3 regions of the Streptomyces sp. NPDC093018 genome follow, and region 2 is predicted to be linked to each of the others. Evidence: riboswitches for the same ligand, from Rfam matches in the RefSeq annotation. Region 2 holds a riboswitch; each other region holds the start of a gene.
The links. A riboswitch is a leader RNA that binds a small molecule or an ion and turns the genes downstream of it on or off. The one in region 2 is predicted to bind cobalamin.

Region 1 (10,473 bases), on a different contig from region 2:
CGCGCAGGCCCCCGTGGTCCAGCCGTGGCGCAGCCCCGTGTGCTCCAGCTGGGCGCGGCGACCGCCCTTCACCTCACCCGTGCCCCGGGACCCGCCCGTACCGCTCGCCTGCCCCACGCCCCTGCCCTCACTGCTCCCCATGAACGGAAACCACACTCTCATGCACGTACTGATCCTCGGCGGCACCACGGAGGCCCGCCGCCTCGCCGAACTCCTCCACGGCACCCCCGGCCTGAGACTGACCAGCTCCCTCGCCGGCCGCGTCGCCAGCCCCCGGCTGCCTCCCGGCGAGACCCGTGTCGGCGGCTTCGGCGGGGCGGAAGGACTGGCGGCGTGGCTGCGCGAGCACGGCGTCGACGCGGTCGTCGACGCCACCCACCCCTTCGCGGGGACGATCAGCTTCAACGCGGCACGGGCCGCTGCCGCCACCCATGTTCCCCTGCTCGCGCTGCGCCGGCCCGGCTGGGTCCCCGTCGAGGGCGACCGGTGGCACGAAGTGGGCTCGCTGGAGGAAGCCGCCCGGGCGCTGCCCGCGCTCGGCCGGCGCGTCTTCCTGACCACCGGCCGCATGGGCCTGGCGGTCTTCGCGGGCTCGAACGACCTGTGGTTCCTCGTACGGTCCGTCGACGCACCCGAGCCACCGCATCCGGCCCGTATGGAGGTACTGCTCGACCGCGGCCCCTTCACCCTCGACCATGAGCGCGAGCTGCTGCGCCGCCACCGGATCGACGTCGTCGTCACCAAGGACAGCGGCGGGGCGGCCACCGCGCCGAAACTGACCGCGGCCCGGGAGGCGGGGCTTCCCGTCGTCGTGGTCCGCAGACCACCGGTCCCCGCGGGGGTGCCTGTGATGCCGGATCCGGAGAAAGCGGCCCAGTGGGTTCGCGGACGCCTTGACCAGGGAGCTTTTCCGGTCGTTGACTGAAACCTGATGCGGGCTTTGCTGCGGTCGCCTTGTAGCTGCAACCCATTCGCAGAAACCTGGTAGACGCGGCTGAAAACAGCCGCTCGCCGAGAAGTAAGGGTCACGCCCCATGACCACCGCTCCAGATTCCGCCTCCGCACGGCCGACCCCTCCGGCCGCCGGCCGCGGCATCTCGTGGCACCGCATCCGCACCTCGATGACCCGCAAGGAATGGGCCGGCGTCGGCGGCATGGCCGCTTTCATCCTGGCCCTGCACATCATCGGCTGGTTCACGCTGGTCGCCATCGTCGCTCCCCAGCACTACAGCCTCGGCACCAAGACCTTCGGCATAGGCATCGGAGTCACCGCGTACACCCTCGGCATGCGTCACGCCTTCGACGCCGACCACATCGCCGCCATCGACAACACCACCCGCAAACTGATGAACGAAGGCCGGCGCCCGCTGTCGGTCGGCTTCTGGTTCTCCCTCGGCCACTCCACCATCGTCTTCGCCCTCGCCTTCCTGCTCTCCCTGGGCATGAAGGCGCTGGCCGGCCCCGTCGAGAACGACAACTCGTCCCTGCACAACGTCACCGGCTGGATCGGCACCACCGTCTCCGGGACCTTCCTCTACGTCATCGCGACCATCAATCTGCTGATCATGGTGGGCATCTGGAAGGTCTTCCGGCAGATGCGCTCCGGCCACTTCGACGAGGCCGCCCTGGAGGAGCAGCTCAACAACCGCGGCTTCATGAACCGCCTGCTGGGCCGCCTGATGAAGTCGATCACCAAGCCCTGGCAGATGTACCCCCTGGGCGTCCTCTTCGGCCTCGGCTTCGACACCGCGACCGAGATCGCCCTGCTGGTCCTCGCCGGTTCCGGCGCCGCCTCCGGACTGCCCTGGTACGCGATCCTCACCCTGCCGGTGCTGTTCGCGGCCGGGATGTCGCTGCTGGACACCATCGACGGCTCGTTCATGAACTTCGCCTACGGCTGGGCGTTCTCCAAGCCGGTCCGCAAGGTGTACTACAACCTCACCATCACCGGCCTGTCCGTCGCCGTCGCCCTGATCATCGGCTCCGTCGAACTCCTCGGCCTGGTCGCCGAGAAGGCGGACCTGCACGGCGCGTTCTGGGACTGGGTCTCCGGCCTCGACCTCAACATCATCGGCTATGTCATCGTCGGTCTGTTCTTCGCCACCTGGGCCGTCGCCCTGCTGGTGTGGAAGTTCGGCCGCATCGAGGAGAAGTGGACGGCGGGTCTGGCCCGCCCGGCCACGGCCGCGGAACACGACGAGTAGCACAGGAGGCGGTGCCGCGGGCAGCCCGCGGCACCGCTCACCCTCAGGCCTCCGGGTACCGGCGCGGCGTCCAGACGATCTCCTCGCCCGCACCCCGCCGTACCACCTGTGTCTGCGAGGAACCGACCAGCAGGATCGTGCGCATGTCGACCTCGGCGGGGTCCAGCTCGCCCAGCCGTACGATCCGCACCCGCTCTCCGGGGCCGCCCACGTCCCGGGCGACCACCACCGGCGTAGCCGGTGCCCGGTGCTCCAGCAACAGCTCGCGCGCCTTGCCCACCTGCCAGGTCCGGCTGCGTGAACCGGGGTTGTACAGGGCCAGCACCAGATCCGCCGAGGCCGCCGCCCGCAACCGCTCCGCGATGACCTCCCACGGCTTGAGCCGGTCGGAGAGGGAGATGGCCGCGTAATCATGGCCGAGGGGAGCCCCCGCTCTCGCCGCGGCGGCGTTAGCGGCGGTCACGCCGGGCAGCACACGCACCGGCACGTCCTTGTACTCCACCTGCGAGGCCACCTCCAGGACGGCCGTGGCCATCGCGAAGACGCCCGGGTCACCGCCCGAGACCACGGCCACCCGGCGCCCCCGCTGCGCCAGTTGCAGGGCGAACTCGGCGCGCTCGGCCTCGACCCGGTTGTCCGAGCCGTGCCGGATCTGGCCCGGCCGCCGGGGGACCCGGTCGAGGTAGGTGGTGTAGCCGACCAGATCGTCCGCGGCGGCCAGCGCGCCCCGCGTCTCGGGCGTCAGCCACAGCGGACCGGCGGGACCCGTTCCGACCACGACCACCTCGCCGCGCTCGCGCACGGGCCGTTCGGCGTCCACCTGGCTCGGCAGCACCGCCACCGCGAAGTACGGCACCGACTCGGCGTCCACATCGGCCAGTTCGGCGACGCGCTCCCCGCTCATGGTGGCCCGCTCCACGTACCGGGCCGCACCCAGCCGACCCGAACTCTCCAGCGCGCGCCGGACCTTGGGGAAGGTGCGCCCGAGCTTCATCACCACCGCCACGTCCGTGGCGGCCAGCCGGGCGGTCAGCTCCTCCTCCGGCAGGGTGCCCGGCAGGATCGTCAGCACCTCCTCACCCTCGGCGAGCGGTGCGCCCAGGCGGGCCGCGGCGGCCGACACGGAGGTGACCCCGGGGACGACCTCGGTGTCGTAGCGGTCGACGAGCCGCTTGTGCATATGCATGTAGGAGCCGTAGAAGAGCGGATCCCCCTCGGCGAGCACGGCCACCGTACGGCCGGCGTCGAGATGGGCCGCCAGCCGGGCGGCCGCCTCGGCGTAGAACTCCTCCATCGCGCCCTTGTAGCCGCCCGGGTGGTCGGTGGTCTCCGTCGTGACCGGGTAGACCAGCGGCTCCTCGACATGGTCGGCGCGGATGTGCTTCGCGGCGATCGAGCGCGCGATGGACCGGCCGTGCCGGGCGCTGTGATACGCGACCACGTCGGCCTCGGCGATGACCTCGACGGCCCGTACGGTCATCAGGGCAGGATCACCGGGGCCGAGGCCGACCCCGTACAGCTTGCCGCTCACTCTTCCTCACTCGCGATCGCGTTGAGCGCGGCGGCGGCGATGGCACTGCCACCGCGGCGGCCACGCACCACCAGGTGCTCCAGGCCGGACGGATGCGTGGCCAGGGCGTCCTTGGACTCGGCCGCGCCGACGAAACCGACGGGGACGCCGATGACGGCGGCGGGTCGCGGAGCGCCCTCCTCGATCATCTCCAGCAGGCGGAAGAGCGCGGTGGGAGCGTTGCCGACGGCGACGACCGCACCCTCCAGCCGGTCGCGCCACAGCTCCAGCGCGGCGGCGCTGCGCGTGGTGCCCATCGTGGCGGCCAGTTCCGGGACGGCCGGGTCGGACAACGTGCAGAGCACGTCGTTGGCGGCGGGCAGCCGCTTGCGGGTCACGCCGCTGGCCACCATCTGTACGTCGCAGAAGATCGGTGCGCCGGCCCGCAGGGCCTCGCGGGCCCGGGCGACCACGGCGGGTGTGTGTGCCAGGTCCTTGACGAGGTCGACCATCCCGCAGGCGTGGATCATGCGCACCGCGACCTGGCTGACGTCGGCGGGCAGACCGGTGAGGTCCGCTTCGGCGCGGATGGTGGCGAAGGACTGGCGGTAGATCGCCGCCCCGTCCTTCTCGTAGACGTGGGTGGTCACGGTGCTCTTCTCACTGCTCTCGGTCGTCTTGGGGATCATGAGGTGATCGCCGCGAGGGCGGCGCCCATCTGGAAGGGACCTGCCGCGGACACGGTGCGTGTGGTTCCGGCCGTCGTGGCGGCCGACAGACGGTACCCGCCGTCCGGGGTCGCGAGCACATCGACATGGTCACCACGGGGGTGGCCGCAGCGCCGTTCGCAACCGGACCAGTACAGGGGGAGAGCGGGGCGGCCCGTCGACTCCAACGCCCGCGCCGCGTCCGCCCGTACGTCGCCGTGTGCCTTGGCGCATCCGGGGCGGCCGATGCAGGCGCCCACGCGGAGCCAGGAGGACACGGGGTCGGTGACCAGTCCGGCGCCACGGAGGCGTTCGAGCGACTCGACGCGCCGCGCGGCGGTGGCGCCCACGGTGGGGACGACCACGCCACGCCAAGGGGTCAGCCGCAGCTCGGTGTCCGCGGCGACCGTCAACGCCTCCCACTGGAGGGCCGAGAGCCGCCCCAGGGGAACGTGCGCGGACAGGGCTTCACCGACAATCCCCGGGGGCGGTCCGTCGGCCGAACCGACCGGCTCGGGACGGACCTCTTGCGCGATGCCCTCGGCCGTCAGCCGGTCACGCACCAGATGGTCCAGCTCGCCCTGCGGCAAAGGGAGTTCGGACACCCGCCAGGTTCGCGCCCCGTGGGACCGCGCGGCCTCCAGGAAGGTCTCGGCGGCCACCAGAGCCGCGCGCGGCGCGTCGACGGCGGACACCCGGACCGACCCGGGGCCCAGCCATGCTCGGCCGTCGCCGGTCGCACGCACCGTGACGTCGGCACCGAGGCCGGCCACATCGCCGCGCCCGTCGTCCAACGCGAACAGGAACCGGCCCGACAGCCCCCTCGCGGCTTCGCTCGCGCACAACGCGGCGTCCAGAGCCGTCAGCCAAGGACGCACATCCTGTGCGCCCCCACCGTCGAGGCCGGACAGAGGTGAGGCGACGATGTTGCGCACCCGCTCGTGCTCGCGCGAGGGCAGCAGGCCGACCGCGTCCAACGCCGCCGCCAACTCCCCGCCGCACCCGGCCGCCAGGCCGCGCAACTGTACATTGCCGCGCGACGTCAGGTGCAGGTCGCCGTCGCCCAGCCGGAGGGCGGCCCGGCCGAGCGCCTCCGCCTGTCCGATGGTCAGGATTCCACCGGGAAGCCGGATACGGGCAAGGGCGCCGTCGTCCGCCGTGTGCAGGCGCAGCGCTCCGGGGCAGGCATCACCGCGGTCCCCCGCGGCCGGGGTGGCCTGGGGCGATGGGGAGGGAGGAAGGTCTGCCGTGGGCATGGCGGTGAGCATACCCACGATCATGAGGGATGTACGCCCCGCGCTCCTACGGTGACCCTTACTATGCTCCACAGTGGATCACCTGATCCGCGAACCGCCATCACGGCGACAAGAGAGGAAGCCGGTGCGAATCCGGCGCGGTCCCGCCACTGTGAATTCGGCCTCACCAGGCCGGGTGAGCCAGGAACTCCCCTCCCTCGTCCTCGGATTCCTCCGGGGGCGAGACCCAATCCGACACCGCCCGGGGCGCGGACCCCGAGGAAGGCCAGGCGACGCATGCCCACTCCGTCCGGGGAGCGAGTCCCGCCCGCCCACGAGATCCTGCTCCTGTCGACATCCGACACCGATCTGCTCAGCGCCCGCGCGGCCGACGGCCCGGTCGGCTACCGCTTCGCCAACCCCGCCCGTCTCACCCCGGCCGACCTCCCGGCCCTCCTCGACGGCGTCGCCCTGGTGGTGGTACGCCTGCTGGGCGGCATCCGCGCCTGGCAGGACGGCATCGACCTGCTGCTGGCGGACGGGCGACCGGTGGTCGTCCTGACCGGTGAACAGGCTCCCGACGCCCAGCTGATGGCGGCCTCCACCGTCCCCGTCGGCATCGCCGCGGAGGCGCACGCCTACCTCGCCCATGGCGGCCCCGCCAACCTCGGACAGCTCGCGCGGTTCCTCTCGGACACCGTCCTGCTCACCGGTCACGGCTTCGACGCGCCGGCCCCCGCTCCCACCTGGGGCCCGCTGGAGCGCCCGGACCGGCCGACCGGCGGCCCGACCATCGCCGTGCTCTACTACCGCGCCCACCACATGAGCGGCAACACGGCTTTCGTCCACGTACTGTGCGACGCCATCGAGGAGGCCGGTGGCCGCCCGCTGCCCCTGTACGTCGCCTCTCTGCGGGCGCCCGAGCCGGAACTGATCGCCGAACTCGGAGCCGCCGACGCCATCGTCACCACGGTCCTGGCGGCCGGAGGCACCAAGCCCGCCGAGGCATCGGCCGGCGGTGACGACGAGTCCTGGGACGCGGGCGCGCTCACCGGCCTCGACGTCCCCATCCTCCAGGCCCTGTGCCTGACCGGCTCCCGCACGGCCTGGGCGGCGAGCGACGAGGGCGTCTCGCCGCTGGACGCGGCCGGCCAGATCGCGGTGCCCGAGTTCGACGGCCGTCTGATCACGGTGCCGTTCTCCTTCAAGGAGATCGACGCCGACGGCCTCCCGGCCTACGTCGCCGACCCCGAGCGTGCGGCCCGGGTCGCCGGAATCGCCGTACGCCACGCCCGCCTTCGCCACATCCCGCCGGCGCACAAGCGGCTGGCTCTCGTCCTGTCGGCGTACCCCACCAAGCATTCCCGGATCGGCAACGCCGTCGGTCTGGACACCCCCGCCAGCGCCGTCGCCCTGCTCAGGCGTCTGCGCGAGGAGGGCTACGACTTCGGCTCCGACACGGACGTCCCCGGCCTCGCCTCCGGTGACGGTGACGAACTGATCCGCGCGCTCATCGAGGCGGGCGGCCACGACCAGGACTGGCTCACCGAGGAACAGCTCGCCCGCAATCCGGTACGGGTCCCCGCGGCCGACTACCGACGCTGGTTCGCCACGCTGCCGAAGGAACTGCGCGTGGCGGTGGAGGACCACTGGGGCCCGGCGCCCGGCGAGATGTTCGTCGACCACAGCCGCGACAAGGAGGGCGACATCGTCCTCGCGGCCCTGCGCTTCGGCAACCTGCTCGTCCTCATCCAGCCCCCGCGTGGGTTCGGCGAGAACCCGATCGCCATCTACCACGACCCGGACCTGCCGCCCTCCCACCACTACCTGGCCGCCTACCGCTGGATCGCCGCCCCCCAGTCGGAGGGCGGCTTCGGGGCGGACGCGATGATCCACCTCGGCAAGCACGGCAACCTGGAGTGGCTGCCGGGCAAGAACGCCGGCCTGTCCGCCGCCTGCGGCCCCGACGCCGCCCTCGGCGACCTCCCACTGGTCTACCCCTTCCTGGTCAACGACCCCGGCGAGGGCACCCAGGCCAAGCGCCGTGTGCACGCCACCCTCGTCGACCACCTCGTCCCGCCCATGGCCCGCGCCGACTCCTACGGCGACATCGCGCGCCTGGAGCAACTCCTCGACGAGTACGCCCAGATCGCCTCCATGGACCCGGCCAAGCTGCCCGCCATCCGCGCCCAGATCTGGACCCTGATCCAGGCGGCGAAGCTGGACCACGACCTCGGCATGGCGGACCGGCCCGACGACGACGGCTTCGACGATTTCCTCCTCCATGTCGACGGCTGGCTCTGCGAGATCAAGGACGCCCAGATCCGCGACGGCCTGCACGTCCTCGGTAACCCGCCCACCGGCGCCGACCGTGTCAACCTCGTCCTCGCCATCCTCCGCGCCCGCCAGATCTGGGGCGGCGCCAAGGCACTGCCCGGCCTGCGCGAAGCCCTCGGCCTGGACGAGTCCGCCGCCACCCGTACAACGGCTGACACCGCCGAGGAACAGGCCCGCGCCCTGGTCCAGGCGATGGACGACGCGGACTGGGACCCGGCCGCTGCCCCCACCGGGCACGGCGAACAGGTCCGGGCCATCCTGGAGTTCGCCGCCCGCGAGGTGGTCCCGCGCCTCGCGGCGACCACCGCCGAACTCGATCACACGGTCCACGCGCTGGCCGGCGGCTTCGTCCCCGCAGGCCCCTCCGGATCCCCGCTGCGCGGCCTCGTCAACGTCCTGCCGACCGGCCGCAACTTCTACTCCGTCGACCCCAAGGCGGTGCCCTCCCGCCTCGCCTGGGAAACCGGCCAGGCCCTCGCCGAATCCCTCCTGGAGCGCTACCGCGCCGACAACGGCGACTGGCCCGTCTCCGTCGGCCTGTCCCTGTGGGGCACCAGCGCCATGCGCACCGCCGGCGACGACGTGGCCGAAGCCCTCGCCCTGCTCGGCATCCGCCCCGTCTGGGACGACGCCTCGCGCCGCGTGACCGGCTTGGAGCCCGTCCCGTACGAGGAGCTGGGCCGTCCCCGCATCGACGTCACCCTGCGCATCTCGGGCTTCTTCCGCGATGCCTTCCCGCACACCATCGGCCTGCTCGACGACGCCGTACGCCTGGCCGCCTCCCTGGACGAACCGGTCGGGAGCAATCACGTACGCGCCCACGTGCAGGCGGACGTAGCGGCGCACGGCGACGAACGCCGCGCCACCACCCGCATCTTCGGCTCCCGCCCCGGAACGTACGGCGCCGGGCTGCTCCAGCTCATCGACTCCCGCGACTGGCGCACCGACGCCGACCTCGCCGAGGTCTACACGGTGTGGGGCGGCTATGCCTACGGTCGCGAACTCGACGGCCGCCCGGCCCGCGAGGAGATGGAGACGGCGTACCAGCGGATCGCGGTCGCGGCGAAGAACACCGACACCCGAGAGCACGACATCGCCGACTCCGACGACTACTTCCAGTACCACGGCGGCATGGTCGCGACCGTCCGCGCGCTGCGCGGCACCGCGCCCGAGGCCTACATCGGCGACTCCACCCGCCCGGAGACCGTCCGCACCCGCACCCTCGTCGAGGAGACCTCCCGTGTCTTCCGGGCGCGTGTGGTCAATCCCAAGTGGATCGAGGCGATGCGCCGCCACGGCTACAAGGGGGCCTTCGAACTCGCCGCCACCGTGGACTACTTGTTCGGCTACGACGCCACGACCGGCGTGGTCGCCGACTGGATGTACGACAAGCTCACGGAGACGTACGTCCTGGACCCCACGAATCGCGCGTTTCTCCAGCAGGCCAATCCCTGGGCGCTGCACGGCATCGCCGAGCGGCTGCTGGAGGCGGAGTCGCGGGGAATGTGGGTGAAGCCGGATCCGGCGCTGCTGGCGGAGCTGCGGCAGGTGTACCTGGAGACCGAGGGCAACCTGGAGGGCGATGAGTGACGCGTCCGCCCGGGCGCGTGCGGGGCACCAGCATTCCCTGGCACTCGCCTACGCGCTGCACCGGGCACATCGGCCGTAAAGCAGCAGTGAGCCTCTCGCGCCGGCGCGCAGCCCCGTCAGGCGGGTGATCCGTTCCACGGCCTCCCTCATGTCGGCGATCGCCAGGTCCTCCACCCGACCGCACCCCTCGCACACGGCATGGTGGTGCGGTTCGGAACTGACGCCGTAGCGCTTGGGGCCGGGGCCGTGCACGGCGTGCGCCAGGCCCACGTCCGTGAAGGTCTCCAGAGTCCGGTAGACGGTCGCCTGATCGAACGGCAGACCGCGTTCCTGAAGCGCGGCGCAGACTTCGGCGGAGGAGAGATGCTGCCCGGATCCGGCCAGCAGCCTCAAAGTGCACAGTCTGCTGGCCGTGCAGCGCAGGCCATGGCGTCGCAGCAGCACCGATTCGTCCGGGGCCGCCGCCGCGCCATGGTGTGCCGACGGCGGGGTCATGGTCACGTGCCTGCCTTTCTCGCGGCGCGACATGGGGAGAGGGTCCTAGGTCCAACGCCTGATCGCAAGGTACCGTTCTTGCTGTTAGCGTGCACCTGCATACGATTCGCAATAACGTCGGAGGACGTTGGACATGGCGCTTTACACGCTTCCGGAACTTCCGTACGACTACTCGGCGCTGGCCCCGGTCATCAGCCCGGAGATCATCGAGCTGCACCACGACAAGCACCACGCGGCGTACGTGAAGGGTGCGAACGACACGCTGGAGCAGCTGGCCGAGGCGCGGGACAAGGAGACGTGGGGGTCGATCAACGGCCTGGAGAAGAACCTGGCCTTCCACCTCTCCGGGCACATCCTGCACAGCATCTACTGGCAGAACATGACCGGCCCGAAGG
Region 2 (10,473 bases):
AGTCTCATCACCTATGAGGGGCTGACGCTCGAAGCGGCGGTCGACAATATCAGGCGGCGCGTCGAGACCTGCATCGATGAATTCCTCGCAGCCGAACGCGAAGTACTCAGGTTCGCGGATGCACTGGCCGACGGCACGGTCCGCGGAAAGGAATTGAGCACCGCCGTCCGTACCTGCGTCGGCAATATGCGCAACTGGTTCAGCTCGGTCTACTGGTTCCACCACGAGTCCGGCCGTTACATGGTGGACAGTTGGGCCGACCGCTCCACACCCCCGTACGTCACCAACGAAGCGGCAGGTGAGAAATGACCGTAGAGTCCGTGCAGCCCGAGACCTCCGTCGAACCGGCGGAGCTGCGTGAACCACCCCTGGCCGGCGGCGCCGTCCCGGTCTTCGGGCACGGCCTCCAACTGGTGCGCGACCCGCTGGACTTCATGTCCTCGCTGCGCGCCCACGGCGACATCGTGCGCCTCAGGCTCGGCCCCAAGACCGTGTACGCCGTCACCACCCCGGAGCTGACGGGCGCGCTCGCCCTCAGCCCCGACTTCAAGATCGACGGCCCGGTGTGGGAGTCGCTGGAGGGCCTGCTCGGCAAGGAGGGCGTGGCCACCGCCAACGGCCCCCTCCACCGCCGTCAGCGGCGCACCATGCAGCCCGCGTTCCGGATGGACGCCATACCCGGCTACGGCCCGATCATGGAGGAGGAGGCGCACGCGCTGGCCGAGCGCTGGCGCCCCGGCACCCCCATCGACTGCACCTCGGAGTCCTTCCGGGTGGCGGTGCGGATGGCCGCCCGCTGCCTGCTGCGCGGCGACTTCATGGACGAGCGCGCCGAGCGGCTGAGCACCGACCTCGCCACCGTCTTCCGCGGTATGTACCGCAGGATGGTGGTGCCGCTGGGGCCCCTGTACAAGCTGCCGTTTCCGGCCAACCGCGAATTCAACCGCGCATTGGCCGATTTGCATCTGCTCGTGGACGAGATCGTCGCCGAGCGGAGGGCATCTGGTCAAAAGCCGGACGATTTGCTGACGGCATTGCTGGAGGCGAAGGACGACAATGGGGAGCCCATCGGGGAACAGGAGATCCACGACCAGGTCGTCGCGATAATCACCCCCGGCGCCGAAACGATCGCTTCCACGATCATGTGGCTGCTCCAGGCGCTGGCGGAACACCCGGAGCATGCCGAGAAGGTGCGCGCCGAGGTCGAATCCGTGACCGGAGGCCAGCCGGTCGGATTCGAGCACGTCCGCTCCCTCAGGCACACCAACAATGTGATCCTGGAGGCCATCCGGCTGCGCCCCGCCGTATGGATTCTGACGCGCCGGGCGACCACCGACACCGCGCTGGGGGAGTATCGCATTCCGGCCGGGGCCGACATCATCTACAGCCCGTACGCCATTCAGCGCGACGCCCGCTCGTACGACCGCCACCTCGACTTCGACCCGGACCGCTGGCTTCCGGAGCGGGCCAAGGAGGTGCCGAAGTACGCCATGAGCCCCTTCAGCGTCGGCAACCGCAAGTGCCCCAGCGACCACTTCTCCATGGCCCAGCTGAGCCTGATCACCGCGGCGATCACGGCGAAGTACCGCTTCGAACCGGCCGACGACAGCGACGACTCCGTCCGGGTGGGCATCACGCTGCGCCCGGACAATCTGCGGCTGCGGCCGCTGCCCTGGTGAGACACCCCGGGTGACGCCGGGAGGGACGTGCCGCCACCGGCGCGTGTTCAGGCGGCCTGCGGGCCCCGGAACGCGCGCCGGTAGGCGTTCGGGGTGGTACCGAGCGCCCGCACGAACTGGTGGCGCAGCGCGGCCGCCGTACCGAACCCGGTGCGCGCGGCGATCGCGTCCACCGTCTCGTCGGTGCCCTCCAGCAACTCCTGGGCGCGCAGCACCCGTTGACGCAGGATCCAGCGGTACGGCGTGGTCCCCGTCTCCTGCTGGAAGCGGCGGGCGAAGGTGCGCGGCGCCATATGGGCGCGGGCGGCGAGCTGTTCGACGGTCACCTCCAGATCGAGGTGCTCCTCCATCCACACCAGCACCTCGCCGACGGTGTCGCACGGGGTCTTGGGCAGCGGCCGTTCGATGTACTGGGCCTGGCCGCCGTCCCGGTGCGGGGGCACCACCATCCGGCGGGCGATCTTGTTGGCGACCTCGGGGCCCTGCTCCTTGCGCACCAGATGCAGACAGGCGTCGATGCCGGCCGCGGTGCCCGCGGAGGTGATCACCGGGTCCTCGTCCACATAGAGCACGTCCTGCTCGACGGCGAGCCGCGGATAGCGCCGGGCCAGCTGCTCGGCATGGTGCCAGTGCACCGCGCACCGGCGCCCGTCCAGCAGCCCCGCGGCGGCCAGCACGAACACCCCGGAGCAGACGCTGAGCACCCGGGTGCCCCGCTCCACGGCCCGGCGCAGCGCCGCGAGCAGCTCGGGCGGATAGTCCCGGTCCGCATAGCTCTCACCGGCCGGTACGGCGATCAGATCGGCCGCTTCCAGCCGCTCCAGGCCGTGCGGCGTGGACACGGTGAACCCGCAGTGGGTGCCGAGGTCGGGCCCCTCGGCCGAGACCACGGCGAAGTCGTACACCGGCAGCCCCTCGTCGCTGCGGTCGATGCCGAACACCTCGCAGACGACGCCCAGCTCGAAGGGGTGCACTCCGTTCAGCAGCACGGCGGCCACGTTCTTGAGCATGCCCCCAGTGTGCCTCAGGGCTGGCAGTAATTCGAGGGTGCCCGGCAGTCCTGCCACTCCCGGTCAGCAGTGTCCGGCAGGACAGTAGTGGCATGACTGGAAACCAGATCCAAGGCCTGATCGGAATGACCGCGACCCTCGGGATCCTCGTCCTCCTGGTCCTTCCCTCCGTGCTCGGCATCCTGCGCGAGCGGCGCATCGACCGGCAGATCAGGAAGGCCCAGGAGGCCCATGGGGAGAAGGAGGCTCAGAAGTCCTCGTCCAGGTCGACGGTGCCCTCCACCGCCACCTGGTACGCCGACGGGCGGCGCTCGAAGAAGTTGGTCAGCTCCTGAACACCCTGGAGCTCCATGAAGGAGAAGGGGTTCTCCGAGCCGTAGACCGGCGCGAAGCCCAGCCGAGTCAGACGCTGGTCGGCCACGCACTCCAGGTACTGCCGCATGGAGTCGGTGTTCATGCCCGGGAGGCCGTCACCGCACAGGTCGCGCGCGAACTGCAGCTCGGCCTCGACGGCCTCCCGCAGCATGTCGGTGACCTCCTGCTGGAGCTGGTCGTCGAACAGCTCCGGCTCCTCCTTGCGGACGGTGTCGACCACGTCGAAGGCGAAGGACATGTGCATCGTCTCGTCGCGGAACACCCAGTTGGTGCCGGTGGCCAGGCCGTGCAGCAGACCCCGGCTGCGGAACCAGTAGACGTACGCGAAGGCGCCGTAGAAGAACAGGCCCTCGATGCACGCGGCGAAGCAGATCAGGTTCAGCAGGAAGCGGCGGCGCTCCGACTGCGTCTCCAGTCGGTCGATCTTGTCCACCGAGTCGATCCACTTGAAGCAGAACTCGGCCTTCTCACGGATCGAGGGGATGTTCTCGACCGCCGCGAACGCCGCCGCGCGGTCCTCCGGGTCGGGCAGATAGGTGTCCAGCAGCGTCAGATAGAACTGGACGTGCACCGCCTCCTCGAACAGCTGACGGCTCAGGTAGAGCCGCGCCTCGGGGGAGTTGATGTGCTTGTACAGCGTCAGCACCAGGTTGTTGGCGACGATCGAGTCACCCGTCGCGAAGAACGCGACCAGGCGGCCGATCAGATGCTGCTCGGCCGGGCTCAGCTTCGCGAGGTCGGCGACGTCCGAGTGGAGGTCGACCTCCTCCACGGTCCAGGTGTTCTTGATGGCGTCCCGGTAGCGCTCGTAGAAGTCCGGGTAGCGCATCGGACGCAGAGTCAGTTCGAAGCCCGGGTCGAGCAGATTCTGGTTACGGGTGGACATTACTGGCAGGCCTCGCAGGACTCGGGGTTTTCCAGGGAGCAGGCGACGGCGTCGGGGTCGGCGACCTGCTGGACGGGGATGGTCTTCTGCGCCTGGGCGGCACGGGCGATGCGGGTCGCCGGGCGCGAGCGCAGGTAGTACGTCGTCTTCAGCCCGGACTTCCAGGCGTACGCGTACATCGAGGAGAGCTTGCCGATCGTCGGCGTCTCCATGAACAGGTTCAGGGACTGCGCCTGGTCGAGGAACGGGGTGCGCGCCGCCGCCATGTCGATCAGACCGCGCTGCGGGATCTCCCACGCCGTGCGGTACAGCGCCCGCACCTCCTCGGGGATCCACGCGAAGCCCTGCACCGAGCCATTGGCCTCGCGCAGCGCCTCCCGGGTGCGCGCGTCCCACACGCCCAGGTTCTTCAGGTCCCGCACCAGGTACGAGTTGACCTGGAGGAACTCACCGGACAGCGTCTCGCGCTTGAACAGGTTGGACACCTGCGGCTCGATGCACTCGTAGACGCCCGCGATGGAGGCGATGGTGGCCGTCGGCGCGATCGCCAGCAGCAGCGAGTTGCGCAGGCCGACCTTCGCGATCCGGGTCCGCAGCGCCGCCCAGCGCTCGGGCCAGGTCTCCTCGACGTCGTAGTGGTCGGGGTGCAGCACCCCGCGCGCGGTACGGGTCTGCTCCCAGGCCGGCAGCGGGCCGCTGCGCTCGGCGAGGTCGGCGGAGGCCTCGTACGCGGCGAGCATGATCCGCTCGGCGATCTTGGTGGACAGCGCCTTCGCCTCGGGGGAGTCGAAGGGCAGCCGCAGCTGGAAGAAGACGTCCTGGAGGCCCATCGCGCCGAGGCCCACCGGGCGCCACCTGGCGTTGGAGCGGCCCGCCTGCTCGGTCGGGTAGAAGTTGATGTCCACGACGCGGTCGAGGAAGGTGACGGCCGTGCGCACGGTCTCGTCCAGGCGCGCCCAGTCGATGTCCCCGTCGACCACGAAGGCGCCGAGGTTGACGGAGCCCAGGTTGCAGACCGCCGTCTCGCCGTCGTTGGTGACCTCCAGGATCTCCGTGCAGAGGTTGGAGGAGTGGATGACCTGGCCCGGCTCGGCGGTCTGGTTGGCGGTGCGGTTGGCGGCGTCCTTGAACGTCATCCAGCCCTGACCGGTCTGCGCGAGGGTGCGCATCATGCGGCCGTACAGCTCACGGGCCGGCATGGTCTTCTTCGCGAGGCCCTTGCGCTCCGCCTCGCGGTAGGCGGCGTCGAACTCCGCGCCGTACAGGTCCACCAGCTCGGGCACGTCCGCCGGGGAGAACAGCGACCACTGCCCGTCGGCGTTGACCCGGCGCATGAACTCGTCCGGCACCCAGTGCGCGAGGTTCAGATTGTGCGTACGGCGGGCGTCCTCACCGGTGTTGTCCCGCAGCTCCAGGAACTCCTCCAGGTCGGAGTGCCAGGTCTCCAGGTACACCGCGGCCGCGCCCTTGCGCCGGCCGCCCTGGTTCACCGCGGCCACCGAGGCGTCCAGCGTCTTCAGGAACGGCACGATGCCGTTGGAGTGCCCGTTCGTACCGCGGATCAGCGAACCGCGGGCGCGGATACGGGAGTACGACAGACCGATGCCGCCGGCGTGCTTGGAGAGCCGGGCGACCTGGTGGTAGCGGTCGTAGATGGAGTCCAGCTCGTCCAGCGGGGAGTCGAGGAGGTAGCAGGACGACATCTGGGGGTGCCGGGTGCCGGAGTTGAACAGGGTGGGGGAGGAGGGCAGGTAGTCGAGCCTGCTCATCAGGCCGTAGAGCGCGGCGACCTCGTCCACGGAGCGGGCCGAGTCGTCCTCGGCGAGGCCGGCGGCGACCCGCAGCATGAAGTGCTGGGGCGTCTCGATGACCTGACGGGTGATCGGGTGGCGCAGCAGATAGCGGCTGTGCAGGGTGCGCAGGCCGAAGTAGCCGAAGCGGTCGTCGGCGGCGCGGTCGATCAGGTCGTCGAGCCGGGCGGCGTGGATCCGGGTGAACTCGGCCGTCCGGTCGGCGATGAGCCCCTCGCGGTGTCCGACGGCGACCGACTCGGTGAAGGACGTCACGCCCTGCGAGGCGGCCTCGGCGCGGATGGAGATGGTCAGCAGCCGGGCGGCGAGCCGGGAGTACGCGGGGTCCTCGGAGATCAGTCCGGCCGCGGCCTCGGTGGCGAGCTCGCGCAGCTCCGTCTCGTCGGCGCGGGCGGAGCGGCCGCGCAGCGCGGCGGCGGCGACCCGGCCCGGATCGGCGTCGGGGAGGTCCCCGGTCAGCTCGGTCAGGGTCCGCAGCAGCGCGGTACCGGGACCGTCGTTCTCCAGGCCCTGGGCTGAAGCCGGTTCGGCTGGCGCGATGGTCACGTGGGGCTCTCCCTCGCTCGGCACGGGGCCTGGCGGAGGGCAGGGGCAGTCACGAGCGCACAGGGCGTCGCGTCCACCGGCCCACTCCGCGAGGCCCGGACGTCTCAGAGCACCCGAACCGGTGGGCCGGGTGCGCTGCCGGCAGGTCCTCGGACTGATCCCCGTGCGCGGATACGCACAAGTACACCGTTGCGGGACAGTTCCGGATTCGCACCGGATTCCCCTGCGACGACAGCGACCATGAGCATACATCTAGTGCCGGGTCGTCATGCCACCCCCAGATGTTGTGTCACCTTGTGTCTACGGGGGGTATGCGAAACGGGCCGCCGACGCCTTGGCGCCGACGGCCCGTCCCTGGTCGCCCGGGTCCCCCGGGCGCCTCGCTAGTGCGTGCTGCCCGCCGTGGCCGGCGGCAGTTCGACCGCCACGCCCGGGTCGCCCGCGTCCGCCGTGTAGTCCTCGGGACGGGTCTCGTCGACGCCCTCGGGGGCCTTCACGGCCTTCAGGACGACGGTCAGGACGACCGTGACGAGGACGTTGAGGACGAAGGCCGTCATGCCGATGTAGCCGATCTGGCCGATGCCCGGGATGTCGTCGGCGGAGCCGCCGAAGTGCTTCTGGGTCGGAGAGGCGACACCGTACGCGGCGAGGGTGCCGTAGACCATGCCGACCGCCCAGCCCGCGAGCAGCGCCCAGCGGTGGAACCAGCGGGTGAACAGACCGCCGACCAGGGCCGGGAAGGTCTGCAGGATCCAGATGCCGCCGAGCAGCTGGAAGTTGATGGCGACCGTCTTGTCCATGCCCAGTACGAAGATCAGCGCGCCGACCTTCACCAGCAGCGACACGAACTTGGAGACCTGCGCCTCCTGCTTCGGCGTGGCGTCCGGCTTGATGAAGTCCTTGTAGATGTTGCGCGTGAACAGGTTCGCCGCCGCGATCGACATGATCGCCGCCGGCACCAGCGCGCCGATGCCGATCGCCGCGAACGCCACACCGGTGAACCAGTCCGGGAACATGTCCTCGAACAGCTGCGGGATCGCCAGCTGCCCGTTGGTGACCTTCACCCCGGCCGCGATCGCCATGAAGCCCAGCAGCGCCAGCAGGCCCAGCATCAGGGAGTACAGCGGCAGGATCGTGGTGTTGCGCCGGATCACGTTACGGCTCTTGGAGGAGAGCGTTGCGGTGATCGAGTGCGGGTACATGAACAGCGCGAGCGCGGAACCGAGCGCCAGCGTGGCGTACGTCCACTGCCCGGCGGGCGCCGGCGCGAGCGCCCCGCGTGGTTTGCCGGTGGCCGGATTGACCTGGCTGAACGCGTGGGCCGCCTTGGCGAAGATGTCGTCGAACCCGCCCAGCTTGATCGGGATGTAGATGATCGCCACCAGGATGACGAGGTAGATCAGGCCGTCCTTGACGAACGCGATCAGCGCGGGCGCCCGCAGCCCCGAGGAGTACGTGTACGCCGCCAGCACCGCGAACGCGATCAGCAGCGGCAGGTCCTTCACGAACCCGTTGGTGTTCTCGCCGCCGCCGACGCCCATCACGTCCAGCACCGCCTGGATGCCGACGAGCTGGAGCGCGATGTACGGCATCGTCGCCAGGATGCCGGTCACCGCGACCGCGAGCGACAGGCCCTTCGAGCCGAACCGGCCGCGCACGAAGTCGGAGGTGGTGACGTAGCCGTGCCGGTGCGAGACCGACCACAGCCGCGGCAGGAAGGTGAAGATCAGCGGGTAGACCAGGATCGTGTACGGCACCGCGAAGAAGCCGGACGCGCCCGCCGCGTAGATCGCCGCCGGTACGGCCACGAAGGTGTAGGCCGTGTACAGGTCGCCGCCGAGCAGGAACCATGTGATCCAGGTGCCGAACGAGCGGCCGCCCAGCCCCCATTCGTCCAGCGTGTGCTCGTTCTCGGCCCGGCGCCAGCGCGCGGCGAGGAAGCCGAGGACCGTGACGGCCAGGAAGAAGAAGATGAAGACGCCCAGTGCGACGCCGTTGACTCCGGTCTTCACTTCGCGGCACCCCCCTGCGCGTCACGGCGGGAGCGCTGGTCGTGCTGCCAGAGCTTGTACGCGATCATGGTGAGGGCGGTGGAGATCAGCACCCAGACCATCTGGTACCAGTAGAAGAACGGGATGCCGATGAACGTCGGGTCCGTCTTCGCGTAGGAGCCGACCCACAGCATCGCCACGAAGGGCGCGACGAGACAAATGCCGATGACCACGCGCAGCGGTGTCACCACCGGTGGTCCTACTTCGGGCGTTTCTGGCATGCTGCGGCTCCGTCCCCTCGCTGATCACCTGTGTAATGCGCAGGCAATCTAGGTGACGCTATCCAGCCAGTGGAAGACCCCGTCTCAAGCTGTGTGTATCGATTCGGCGAAGGAACGGACGCCTCCGGACCGGCTCTAGTCCATCGGGCGCTTCAGACGGGCCACGAACTTGTACCGGTCGCCGCGGTACACCGACCGCACCCACTCGACCGGCAGGCCCGCGCGGTCCAGCGAGTGCCGGGAGAGCATCAGCATCGGCAGCCCGACGTCCGTACCGAGCAGCCCGGCCTCGCGCGGGGTGGCCAGCGAGGTCTCGATGGTCTCCTCGGCCTCGGCGAGATGGACGTCGTACACCTCGGCGAGCGCGGTGTAGAGGGACGTGTACTTCACCAGCGAACGACGCAGCGCGGGGAAGCGCTTGGCGGAGAGATGGGTGGTCTCTATGGCCATGGGCTCGCCGTTGGCCATGCGCAGCCGCTCGATGCGCAGCACCCGTCCGCCGGCGGAGATGTCGAGCAGCTCGGCGAGCCGATCGTCGGCGGTGATGTAGCCGACGTCCAGCAGCTGGGAGGTCGGCTCCAGGCCCTGGGCGCGCATGTCCTCGGTGTAGGAGGTGAGCTGGAGCGCCTGGGAGACCTTGGGCTTGGCGACGAAGGTGCCCTTGCCCTGGATGCGCTCCAGGCGGCCCTCCACGACCAGTTCCTGAAGGGCCTGGCGGACGGTGGTGCGGGAGGTGTCGAACTCCGCGGCCAGGGTGCGCTCCGGCGGGACCGGCGTGCCGGGTGCCTGCGTCTCCGTCATGTCGAGCAGGTGCTTCTTCAGGCGGTAGTACTTCGGCACGCGTGCGGTACGGACCGTCGTGCCGGCCTCGTTCTCCGCACTGCTGACATCGGTGCTCATGCTCCGCCTTCCCGGCTCCGGATGCCGAAGCGACCGACATCCCCATCGGCCACGGCTCACATCGTGGCACGGCTTACTGTGTCAGGACTCCACCCGCACGCTCCGTGATCCCCTCTGTATACCGTCGGGACCCGAGCTGGTCTAGTCCAACAGGGGTCCCCTGGGCACCGGGTCCGCGTGTCCTCAGATCCCCTGCCACTGCGGCTTGTTCGCGTAGGTGTGCCGGAAGTAGTCCGCGAGCTTCAGCTTCGAGGCGGCCGGCTCGTCCACGACGACGGTGGCGTGCGGATGCAGTTGCAGCGCCGAGGCCGGGCAGACGGCCGCGACCGGACCCTCGACGGTCGCCGCGACCGCGTCCGCCTTGCCCTCGCCGGTCGCGAGCAGCACCAGGTGCCGGGCCTCCAGGATGGTGCCGATGCCCTGGGTGATGACGTGGTGCGGGACCTGCTCGATCTCGCCGTCGAAGAAGCGCGCGTTGTCCACCCGGGTCTGCTCGGTCAGGGTCTTGATCCGGGTACGGGAGGCGAGCGAGGAGCAGGGCTCGTTGAACCCGATGTGCCCGTCGGTGCCGATCCCGAGCAGCTGGAGGTCCACCCCGCCGGCCGCGGCGAGCGCGTGGTCGTACGCGGCGCACGCCGCCCGGACGTCCTCGGCCGTGCCGTCGGGGCCGAGGAAGGAGTCCATGCCGATGCCGAGCGGCTCCAGCACCTCGCGGCGCAGCACCGAGCGATAGGACTCGGGGTGCTCGGCGGGCAGCCCCACGTATTCGTCGAGCTGGGCTATCCGGGCCCGCGCGGGGTCCACGGCGCCGGCCCGCACCCGGGCCGCGAGCGCCTGGTAGACGGGCAGCGGGGTGGAGCCGGTGGCGACGCCGAGCAGGGCGTCGGGCTTGCGTCGCAGCAGCTGCGCCATGGCCTCGGCGATCAGCTCGCCACCCGCCGCGGCGTCCGGAACGATGACAACTTCCACGCTGGGCCTGCCGTTCTGGAGAGGG
Region 3 (10,473 bases), on a different contig from region 2:
CCGAAGCCCTCGCCGACGAGCGGGAGTTCGAGGCGTTCCGCGCGGCGGTCGGGGTGCCGCTGCTCGCCAACATGACCGAGTTCGGCAAGTCCCGCCTGCTGGACGCGCACACCCTCCAGAACCTCGGCTACGACATCGCGCTCTACCCCGTCACCCTGCTGCGCCTCGCCATGGGCGCCGTCGAGGACGGGCTGCGCACCCTGGCCGCCGAAGGCACCCAGGAGACCCTGCTGCCCCGTATGCAGGCCCGCTCCCGGCTGTACGAACTCCTCGGCTACGCCGACTACTCGGCCTTCGACTCGGCCGTCCACGACTTCACGCTGCCGCCCGGCGCCTGACCCACCGGAGACGATCCCCATGACCATCCATCGCGGACTCGCCGGTGTCGTCGTCGACACCACCGAGATCTCCACCGTCATCCAGGAGACCAACTCCCTGACCTACCGCGGCTATCCGGTCCAGGACCTGGCCGCCCGCCGCTCCTTCGAGGAGGTCGCGTATCTGCTCTGGTACGGCGAACTGCCCGACGCCGGACAGCTGCGGGCGTTCCAGGCCCGTGAGCGCGCCCTTCGCCCGCTCGACCGCACCACCGCCGAACTGCTGGCCCGGCTGCCCGAGACCTGTCACCCGATGGACGTACTGCGCACCGCCGTCAGCTTCTTCGGCGCCGAGGACCCCACCGAGGACGACGGCAGTCCCGCCGCCAACCGCGCCAAGTCCCTGACCCTGCTGGCGAAACTGCCCACCGTTGCCGCCGCCGACCAGCGCCGCCGAAAGGGCCTCGACCCGATCCCGCCCGACCCGGACCTCGGCTACGCGGAGAACTTCTTCCACATGTGCTTCGGCACGGTGCCCGACCCCGAGACGGTCCGCTGCTTCGAGATCTCCCTCGTCCTGTACGCCGAACACAGCTTCAACGCCTCGACGTTCACCGCCCGCGTGGTCACCTCCACCCTCTCCGACCTCTACAGCGCGGTCACCGCCGCCATCGGCGCCCTCAAGGGCCCCCTGCACGGCGGCGCCAACGAGGCCGTGATGCACATGCTGGAGGAGATCGGCGACCCGCGCCGCGCCGAGGAATGGCTGGACCGGGCCCTCGCCGACAAGCGGAAGATCATGGGCTTCGGGCATCGCGTCTACAAGGAGGGCGACTCCAGGGTCCCCATCATGCAGGGCGCGTTGGACCGTCTGGTGGCCCGCGCCGCCGACCCGGACACCACCCGGCTGGCCACCCTGCACGCCGCCCTGCGGCACGCCATGCTCCAGCGCAAGGGCATCCACCCGAACCTGGACTACCCGGCCGGCCTCGCCTACCACCTGATGGGCTTCGACATCCCGGCCTTCACCCCGATCTTCGTGATGAGCCGGATCACCGGCTGGACCGCCCACATCACCGAACAACTCGGCCACAACGCCCTGATCCGGCCCCTCGCCTCCTACGCGGGGCCGGACCAGCGGGCGGTGCCGGTCAGCTCCTCGCTGGCGGCCCACAGCTGAGCGGCGACGGCCGGATCGGCCATGTGGGAGGGCACGGGCTCACTGCGCGGGGTGCCCCGCAGCCCGAAGACCCGGGGCCCCCACAGCTGCCCTCCCGTCACCTCCGGGTCGAGGACGGCACGGACGACGGGCCACGCTCCGGCCTCCTTGCCCTGCACCAGCAGCGCGGCAGGCAGCGCGCGCAGCCGCGCGCCGGAGGTCGTCCGGTGGACCGGCGGACGGGACGGGGTGAGGGAGTCCAGCGCGCCGCCGGGGTGGGCCACCACACTGAGCACCGTGCTCCCGGCGGCACGCAGCCGGCGGTCGAGTTCGAAGCCGAACGACATCTGCGCAAGCTTCGACCGGCCGTACGTCTGCTTGGGCCGGTAGTCCCGGGCCGACTGGAGATCGCCGAGGTCCAGTCGCTCGGACCGCGCCGCGAAGCTGCCCACCGTCACCACGCGGCCCGCCCGCGCCGCGGACAGCAGCGGAGCCAGCCAACGGGTCAGCGCGAAGTGGCCGAGGTGGTTGGTGGCGAACATCAGCTCATGGCCGTCCGCGGTCTCCCGGCGCGGCGGGGCGTCGAGCGCGACCCCCGCGTTGTGGACCACCGCGTCGAGCCGATCGAGGTCCAGCCCCTCCACGGCGGCCTTGAGGGACGACAGGTCGGCGAGGTCAAGGCGCAGGTGCCGTACCCGCGCGCCGGGAACGCGTGAACGGATCGAGGCCATGGCGGCCTCGGCCTTCGCGCGGTCCCGGCAGCCCAGTACGACGACGGCACCGGTGGCCGCGAGCTGCTCCGCGGTGAAGTAGCCGATCCCGGCGTTGCCCCCGGTGACCAGGAAGTTCCTGCCCTCGGCGGAGGGCAGCCGATGAACGTCCCACGGGCGGCTGTGCGTTGCGGAAGACACGATGACAGGCTCCTTGCGCTCGGGGGCCGTGTGCTCAGGGGGAGCACCGCCGACCCGCCCAAGGTGGCAACCCGCACCGACATACCGCCGACAGCTCACGTCCGCCGCCCACAGAACGCCTACGCAGGCGCAGAGGCTGACGCCGGTGCCGACGCCGGTGCCGGGCAGCCGGTGGCCTGTGCGGGCACCTCGGCGGTGTCCTCGCCGGGCAGCAGCACCTGGGCGCCGTCCAGGAGGGCCGCCGTCACCTCGTCGAGGTCCAGCCGCCTCTCCACGGCGTGCAGCTGCGGCAGTCCGGCCCGGGTGCTGGCCCGGGGCGGGGCGAGCAGCGAGCAGCAGTCCTCGTCCGGCAGCATCGAGATGTCGGCGGTGCCGATGGCCCTGGCCTCGTCGATGATCTCCTGCTTCTCCCGGCCGATCAGCGGCCGCAGCACCGGCAGCACGGCCACCTCGTCTACCGCCACCAGATTGGCCAGCGTCTGGCTCGCCACCTGCCCCAGGCTGTCGCCGGTGACCAGCGCCTGTGCCCCGGTCCGGTCGGCCAGCGCACAGGCCGTGCGCACCATCAGCCGCCGCTGCGCGACCACCTGGAGCCGGCCAGCACCGGCCACCGCCAGCTGCTTCTGGGCCTTGCCCAGCGCGATGACGTGCAGCTTGCCGGGCGGTTGGTACCGGTTCAGCTCCCGGGCCAGCGCGTACGCCTTGTACACGGAGGCGGCGTTCGTGTAGGGCGCCCCGCTGAAGTGCACGAAGTCGCAGGCCAGGCCCCGGCGCATGATCCGGTGGGCGGCCACGGGGGAGTCGTAGCCGCCCGAGAGCAGCACCAGCGCCCGCCCGCTGGAACCGACGGGCAGACCGGTCAGCCCGGGGTGGCGGGCCCAGGACAGATAGGTCTCCTTGCGGTCGATCTCCACGGTCAGTACGACATCGGGGCGGGTCAGATCGACGCGGGGCCCCTCGACCTCCGCGAGGATCCGCGCCCCGAGGTGACCGGCCAGCTGGGACGAGGTCAGCGGGAACTGCTTGTCCCGCCGCTTGGCCCGTACGGCGAAACCGAGCCCCGGCCGTTCGGTGTTCAGCGCGCGCAACGCGGCCACGGCCGTCGCGGTGATGTCCGCCATCGTGCTGGGCACCCGTACGGCCGGCTCGACCGAGGCGAAGCCGATCACCCGGCGGGCCCGCTCCACCAGTGCCTCCTGCGGGACCTGACCGCCCAGCACGGTGACGTTCTGCGCGACCTTGATCCAGGTCGAGCCCCCGACGCCGCGCAGCGCGAGCCGCAGATTGTCGTGCAGCCGCTCGACGAAGCGGTGCCGGTTGTGCCCCTTGAGGAACACCTCGCCGTGCTTGAGCAGCACACAGGTGTCGCCGAATTCGTCCATGCGCATCCCTCAGAAGTCCCAGTCGTCGTCGGCGGTGTCCTCGGCCTTGCCCATGACGTAGGAGGAACCGGAACCGGAGAAGAAGTCGTGGTTCTCGTCCGCGCCCGGCGAGAGCGCCGCCAGGATCTCCGGGTTGACCTCGGTCTCCGCCGCGCCGAACCGGGCCGGGTAACCCAGGTTCATCAGCGCCTTGTTCGCGTTGTAGCGGACGAAGACGGCCACGTCGTCCATCAGGCCCAGCGGCTCGTACAGCTCGCCCGAGTACCGCAACTCCAGCTGGTACAGCTCCTCCAGCAGGGCGTACGTGAACTCCCGCATCTCCTCCTGCCCGGCCGGTGTCAGCTTCTCCAGGCCGCGCTGGTACTTGTAGCCGGAGTAGTAGCCGTGCACCGCCTTGTCCCGCAGGATCAGCCGGATCATGTCGGCCGTGTTGGTGAGCAGGGCGTGGGTCGAGAAGTGCAGCGGCAGATAGAAGCCCGCGTACAGCAGCAGGGACGACAGCAGGGTGGAGGCCACCTTGCGCTTGAGCGGGTCCTCGCCGTAGTAGTGCGCGAGGACCGTCTTGCAGCGCCGCTGGAGGATGTCGTTGCCGACCGCCCAGCGGTAGGCGTCGTCGATCTCCGGGGTGGTGGCGAGGGTGGAGAACACCGAGGAGTAGCTGCGGGCGTGCACCGCCTGCATGAAGGCGATGTTGGTGTACACCGCCTCCTCGTGCTCGGTGCGCGCGTCCTGGATCTGCACGATCTCGCCGACGGTCGCCTGCACCGTGTCCAGCATCGTCAGACCGGTGAACACCCGCATGGTCAGGGTGCGTTCCTCGGCACTGAGCCGCTGTCGCCAGGCGCCGAGGTCGTTGGAGAGCGGGACCTTCTCGGGCAGCCAGAAGTTGGCGGTGAGCCGGTTCCACACCTCCAGGTCCTTCTCGTCGGTGACCCGGTTCCAGTTGACCGGGCGCAGCCGGGCCGTGGGGTCGTGCCGGTAGGACGGGGGCGTGACCGACAGTTCGGTCAGGGGCGCGGGGGTGGTGGTCATCGTCGGTTTCCTCGGAGCGTACGGGATCGGAACGTGCGGGATCGGCGCGCGCGGGATCAGAGGGTGCAGGAGAGGCAGTTCTCGATCTCGGTCCCGGCCAGGGCCTCTTGGCGCAGCCGGATGTAGTAGAGGGTCTTGACACCCTTGCGCCAGGCGTGGATCTGCGCCCTGTTCAGATCGCGGGTGGTGGCGGTGTCCCGGAAGAACAGCGTGCAGCTCAGGCCCTGGTCGACGTGCTGAGTGGCCGCGGCGTACGTGTCGATGATCTTCTCGGGGCCGATCTCGTACGCGTCCTGGAAGTACTCCAGGTTGTCGTTGTCCATGTGCGGCGCCGGGTAGTAGACCCGGCCGAGCCTGCCCTCCTTGCGGATCTCCACCTTGGCGGCGATCGGGTGGATGGAGGCCGTGGAGTCGTTGATGTAACTGATGGATCCGGTGGGCGGTACGGCCTGCAAGTACTGGTTGTAGATGCCGTGTTCGCGCACCGACCGGCTCAGCTCGCGCCAGTCCTCCCGGGTCGGGACGCGCACCCCGGCCGCCGTGAACAGGGCGCGCACCCGCTCGGTGGCCGGTTCCCACGTCCGCTCGGTGTACTTGGTGAAGTACGAGCCGTCCGCGTACGCCGACTGCTCGAACCCGTCGAAGGCCGTGCCGCGTTCGATCGCGATCCGGTTCGAGGCGCGCAGGGCGTGGTAGGCGACGGTGTAGAAGTACATGTTCGTGAAGTCGACGCCCTCCTCGCCGCCGTAGTGGATCCGCTGGGAGGCGAGATAGCCGTGCAGGTTCATCTGGCCGAGGCCGATGGCGTGCCCGAGCCGGTTGCCGTGTGCGACGGACGGCACCGCGTCGATGTCCGACTGGTCGGAGACGGAGGTCAGGCCGCGTACCGCGGTCTCCACCGTGGCGCCGAGGTCGGGGGAGGCCATCGCGGCGGCGATGTTGAGCGAGCCCAGATTGCAGGAGATGTCCCGGCCGACCGTCTCGTAGCCGAGCGCCGCGTCGTACGTGCTGGGCGTGTTGACCTGGAGGATCTCCGAGCACAGGTTGGACATGTTGATCCAGCCGGGGATCGGGTTGGCCCGGTTCACCGTGTCCTCGAACAGCAGATACGGATAGCCGGACTCGAACTGGAGCTCCGCGACGGTCTTGAAGAACTCCCGTGCGCTGATCGTGGTCTTGCGCACCCGCGGGTTGGCGACCAGGTCGTCGTAGTGCTCGGTGACGGACAGATCGGCCAGCGGCCTGCCGTACTCGCGCTCGACGTCGTACGGCGAGAACAGGTGCATGTCCTCGTCGCGCTTGGCGAGTTCGAAGGTGATGTCGGGGACGACCACACCGAGCGAGAGGGTCTTGATGCGGATCTTCTCGTCCGCGTTCTCCCGCTTGGTGTCCAGGAACCGCATGATGTCCGGGTGATGGGCGTGCAGATACACCGCGCCCGCGCCCTGGCGTGCGCCCAGCTGGTTGGCGTACGAGAAGGAGTCCTCCAGCAGCTTCATCACCGGGACGACACCGGACGCCTGGTTCTCGATCCGCTTGATCGGCGCGCCCTGCTCGCGCAGGTTCGTCAGCAGCAGCGCCACGCCGCCGCCCCGCTTCGACAGCTGGAGCGCGGAGTTGACCCCGCGCCCGATGGACTCCAGGTTGTCCTCCACCCGCAGCAGGAAGCAGGAGACCAGCTCGCCGCGCTGCGCCTTGCCCGCGTTGAGGAAGGTCGGGGTGGCCGGCTGGAAGCGGCCCGTCATCATCTCGTCCACCAGCCGGGACGCCAACTCCTCGTCCCCGGCGCCGAGATACAGCGCGGTGGCGACCACCCGGTCCTCGTAGCGCTCCAGATAGCGGGAGCCGTCGAAGGTCTTCAGGGCGTACGAGGTGTAGTACTTGAACGCGCCGAGGAAGGTGCGGAACCGGTGCTCATGGGCGTACGCCTGCCGGTACAGGCGCTCGGTGAACTCCCAGTCGTAGCCCCGGAACACCGCCTCCTCGTAGTACTCGTTCTCGATCAGATGGCCGGTCTTCTCCTTCAGCGTCCCGAACACCACCGTGTTCGGGTTGACGTGCTGGAGAAAGTACTGGCGTACGGCCTCACGGTCCTTGTCGAACTGGATGCGGCCCTCGCAGTCGTACATGTTCAGCATGGCGTTCAGCGCGTGGTGGTCCTTGCGCGTCCCGACCGGTTCCCGCTCGCTCATGCCGCCGACCGCCCCGCCGCCGATGCCCCTCGTGTCCAAAATGTCCGCAGTCCTTCCCGCACGGCACGGACATCGCGGTCCGTGCCCAGCAATTCGAATCGGTACAGCTCCGGGACCCGGCACTTCGCCGCGATCACCCGGCCGGCCAGGCAGTAGTCGGCGCCGAAGTTGGTGTTGCCCGAGGAGATCACCCCGCGCAGCAGCGCCCGGTTGGCCTCGATGTTCAGGAAGCCGATCACCTGCCTGGGCACCGCGCCCGCGCGCTCGCCGCCGCCGTACGTCGGTGTGATCAGCACGTACGGCTCGGTCACCACCGGCATGCCGGTGCGGCGCGGGTGCAGGGGGATGCGCGTCGCGGGCAGACCCAGCTTCGCCACGAAGCGCCGGGTGTTCTCCGAGACGCTGGAGAAATACACGAGACCGCTCATCGGTCCGCCGCCTCCTCTCGCTCGTTCCCGTCCGGCTCCGAGAACCGGGAGGAGGGCGCGGCGGCACGCGAGGCGGGCATCGGGGCGGGCGGAGAAACACACGCCGGGCCCCGGGGTCCGTACGACGGCCACGCGGCCCTCCCTCGGGGCCTCGAAGCGCGCACGCCGTCCGTCGGCGTACGCGCCGGTGGCAGGTCTTCGGACTCGCGGGCACGTCCTCATCGCCTGAGGACACCTACCGGCCGTCGCTTCCCAGACCCGTCTCACCGGGTCCAGTGCGTATGACGGCGGTCGTTCCCGCTCACCGCTGCGGGGCAGTCCCGGATTCCCACCGGGTTCCCTCTTGCCTCACCGGACACCACGGCGCCCGGCGAACCACCAGCGCGTTCAACACTACATCTAGAACTCGCCTGGGGTGCACAGCCCCAGATGTTGTGTCGCGGGTGAAACTTAGGTATACCTAAGTGTGCCGGGCGGGGCGGCCCCGGCGGTCCTTCGCCGCGCGCCCCGCGCCCGTGACGGCGCGGAGGTCCCGGGCGCGCTGCCGTATGCCCGCGACCAGTTCGGCGTGCCCGGCCCCGAGTTCCGCGTGCGGCTCGTGCGGGGCGGGCTCCCGCTCGCCGGCCAGGACCTCGGCCAGCTGCTCCAGGAACTCCACCGTGTCGAAGAGCGTGTCCCGCAGGGCGCGCATCCGGGCCGTCTGACTGCCCAGTTGCCGGCGCATCGCGAGCAGGCTCTCCAGGTCCTTCGCGGGCACGGCGACCAGGGGCCGCCCGTCCACCACGACGTCCTGCGGTTCGTGTCTCACCGTCGGGCCCCCTCCTGCTCCTGCGGTGGCTGTGCTGCCGGGCGGGGCCGGGACGCGTGCGCCCCGGCCCCGCCGCCGGGTGTGGATCAGGCCCCGGCCAGCTCCTCGCGGACGGTGCGCGCGGCCGCGACCAGGTTCTCCAGGGACGCGCGGGTCTCCGGCCAGCCGCGGGTCTTCAGTCCGCAGTCCGGGTTGACCCACAGCCGCTCCGCCGGGATCGCCCCGAGCCCGGTGCGCAGCAGCCCGGCCGCCTCCTCGGCGCTCGGGACGCGCGGGGAGTGGATGTCGTAGACACCGGGACCGGCCTCGCGCGGATAGCCGTGGTCGGCCAGTTCGCGGGCGACCTGCATATGGGAGCGGGCCGCCTCCAGGCTGATCACATCGGCGTCGAGATCGTCGATGGCCCGCACGATGTCACCGAACTCGGCGTAGCACATGTGCGTGTGGATCTGGGTGTCCGGGCGCACCCCGCAGGTGCTCAGCCGGAACGCCTCGGTCGCCCAGTCCAGATACCCGGGCCGGTCGGCGGCGCGCAGCGGCAGCGTCTCGCGCAGCGCGGGCTCGTCCACCTGGATCACCGAAGTCCCCGCCAGCTCAAGGTCATTGACCTCGTCCCGCAGCGCGAGCGCCACCTGCCGCGCGGTGTCCCCGAGCGGCTGGTCGTCGCGGACGAAGGACCAGGCGAGCATGGTGACCGGACCGGTGAGCATGCCCTTGACCGGGCGGTCGGTGAGCGACTGGGCGTACGACGTCCAGCGCACCGTCATCGGCTCGGGACGGGAGATGTCGCCGGCCAGGATCGGCGGCCGCACATACCGGGTGCCGTACGACTGGACCCAGCCGTGCTGGGTGGCGAGGTAGCCGGTGAGCTGCTCGGCGAAGTACTGCACCATGTCGTTGCGTTCGGCCTCGCCGTGCACCAGGACGTCGAGACCGGCCTTCTCCTGGAAGCCGATCACCTCCCGGATCTCGGCCTTGATGCGCTCCTCGTACCCGGCGGTGTCGATCCGGCCCGCCCGCAAGTCGGCGCGTGCGGTGCGCAGTTCACCGGTCTGCGGGAACGATCCGATCGTCGTCGTGGGCAGCAGGGGCAGCCCGAGCCGGGCGCGCTGCGCGGCGGTGCGCTCGGGGTACGGCTGGGAGCGGCGGGCGTCGGCCCCGGTGACGGCGGCGGCGCGGGCGCGCACGGCCGGGTCGTGGGTGAGGGCGGAGCCGGCCCGGGAGGCGAGGTCGGCCCGGTTCGCGGACAGCTCCGCGGCGATGGCGTCCGTGCCGAGGGTGAGGCCCTTGGCGAGCGTGGCGATCTCCGCCGTCTTCTGCTCGGCGAAGGCGAGCCAGCGCAGGATCCCCGGGTCGATGTCGCGCTCGGCGGCCGCGTCCAGGGGCACGTGCAGCAGGGAGCAGGAGGCCGAGACGTCCACCCGGTCGGCCAGGCCCAGCAGGGTGCCGAGGGTGGCCAGGGACTTCTCCAGGTCGTTGACCCAGATGTTGCGGCCGTTGACGACGCCCGCGACCAGCCGCTTGCCGGGCAGCCCGCCGACGGCGGCCAGCGCGTCCAGGTTCCGGGCGGCGGCCTCGGTGAAGTCCAGGGCCAGGCCCTCCACCGGCGCCTTCGCGAGCACCGGCAGGGCCTCGCCGAGCCGGTCGAAGTAGGACGCGACCAGCAGCTTCGGGCGGTCGGTGCGGGCGCCGAGGTCCCGGTAGGCGCGCTCGGCGGCGTTCAGCTCGGCCGGGGTGCGGTCCTGGACCAGAGCGGGCTCGTCGAGCTGCACCCAGTCGGCGCCGGCCGCCCGCAGATCGGCGAGGATCTCGGCGTACACCGGCAGCAGCCGGTCCAGCAGGGTCAGCGGCTCGAAGTCCGCGGGCACGCCGGGCGCGGGCTTGGCCAGCAGCAGATAGGTCACCGGGCCCACCAGCACCGGGCGGGCGCTCAGCCCGAGGGCGAGGGCTTCGGTCAGCTCCGCGACCTGCTTGGCCGAGTCGGCCGTGAACACCGTGTCCGGGCCCAACTCGGGCACCAGATAGTGGTAGTTGGTGTCGAACCACTTGGTCATCTCCAGCGGCGCCACCTCCTGGGTGCCGCGGGCCATCGCGAAGTAGCCGTCCAGCTGATCGGCGGCGACGGCCGCCCGGTGCCGGTCGGGGATCGCGCCGACCATGACGGTGGTGTCCAGGACATGGTCGTAGTACGAGAAGTCGCCGGTCGGCACCTCGTGCAGGCCGGCCGCGGCGAGCCGGCGCCAG

Region 1: another riboswitch for cobalamin. It lies ahead of cobN (cobaltochelatase subunit CobN); the one in region 2 lies ahead of AB0N90_RS04735 (ribonucleoside-diphosphate reductase subunit alpha).
Region 3: another riboswitch for cobalamin. It lies ahead of nrdI (class Ib ribonucleoside-diphosphate reductase assembly flavoprotein NrdI); the one in region 2 lies ahead of AB0N90_RS04735 (ribonucleoside-diphosphate reductase subunit alpha).

The regions. Positions count from the first base shown of each region.
Region 1 covers NZ_JBFBFF010000025.1:64,104-74,576, reverse strand. The annotation lists gene AB0N90_RS35350 (cobalt-precorrin-5B (C(1))-methyltransferase) at 1-141, opposite strand, end outside; gene AB0N90_RS35345 (cobalt-precorrin-6A reductase) at 161-925, shown strand; gene AB0N90_RS35340 (HoxN/HupN/NixA family nickel/cobalt transporter) at 1,035-2,204, shown strand; gene AB0N90_RS35335 (precorrin-2 C(20)-methyltransferase) at 2,248-3,735, opposite strand; gene AB0N90_RS35330 (precorrin-8X methylmutase) at 3,732-4,403, opposite strand; gene AB0N90_RS35325 (cobalamin biosynthesis protein CobG) at 4,400-5,701, opposite strand; cobalamin riboswitch at 5,735-5,888, shown strand; gene cobN (cobaltochelatase subunit CobN) at 5,954-9,583, shown strand; gene AB0N90_RS35315 (Fur family transcriptional regulator) at 9,632-10,111, opposite strand; gene AB0N90_RS35310 (superoxide dismutase) at 10,212-10,473, shown strand, end outside.
Region 2 covers NZ_JBFBFF010000002.1:187,424-197,896, forward strand. The annotation lists gene cyc1 (epi-isozizaene synthase) at 1-309, shown strand, start outside; gene AB0N90_RS04715 (cytochrome P450) at 306-1,679, shown strand; gene AB0N90_RS04720 (helix-turn-helix domain-containing protein) at 1,727-2,689, opposite strand; gene AB0N90_RS04725 (hypothetical protein) at 2,782-3,024, shown strand; gene AB0N90_RS04730 (ribonucleotide-diphosphate reductase subunit beta) at 2,937-3,950, opposite strand; gene AB0N90_RS04735 (ribonucleoside-diphosphate reductase subunit alpha) at 3,950-6,307, opposite strand; cobalamin riboswitch at 6,430-6,565, opposite strand; gene mctP (monocarboxylate uptake permease MctP) at 6,691-8,319, opposite strand; gene AB0N90_RS04745 (DUF3311 domain-containing protein) at 8,316-8,579, opposite strand; gene AB0N90_RS04750 (GntR family transcriptional regulator) at 8,715-9,479, opposite strand; gene nagB (glucosamine-6-phosphate deaminase) at 9,663-10,448, opposite strand.
Region 3 covers NZ_JBFBFF010000018.1:88,688-99,160, forward strand. The annotation lists gene prpB (methylisocitrate lyase) at 1-338, shown strand, start outside; gene AB0N90_RS30995 (bifunctional 2-methylcitrate synthase/citrate synthase) at 358-1,497, shown strand; gene AB0N90_RS31000 (SDR family NAD(P)-dependent oxidoreductase) at 1,437-2,387, opposite strand; gene thiI (tRNA uracil 4-sulfurtransferase ThiI) at 2,507-3,769, opposite strand; gene nrdF (class 1b ribonucleoside-diphosphate reductase subunit beta) at 3,779-4,801, opposite strand; gene nrdE (class 1b ribonucleoside-diphosphate reductase subunit alpha) at 4,858-6,993, opposite strand; gene nrdI (class Ib ribonucleoside-diphosphate reductase assembly flavoprotein NrdI) at 6,990-7,421, opposite strand; cobalamin riboswitch at 7,593-7,816, opposite strand; gene AB0N90_RS31025 (hypothetical protein) at 7,882-8,229, opposite strand; gene metE (5-methyltetrahydropteroyltriglutamate--homocysteine S-methyltransferase) at 8,316-10,473, opposite strand, start outside.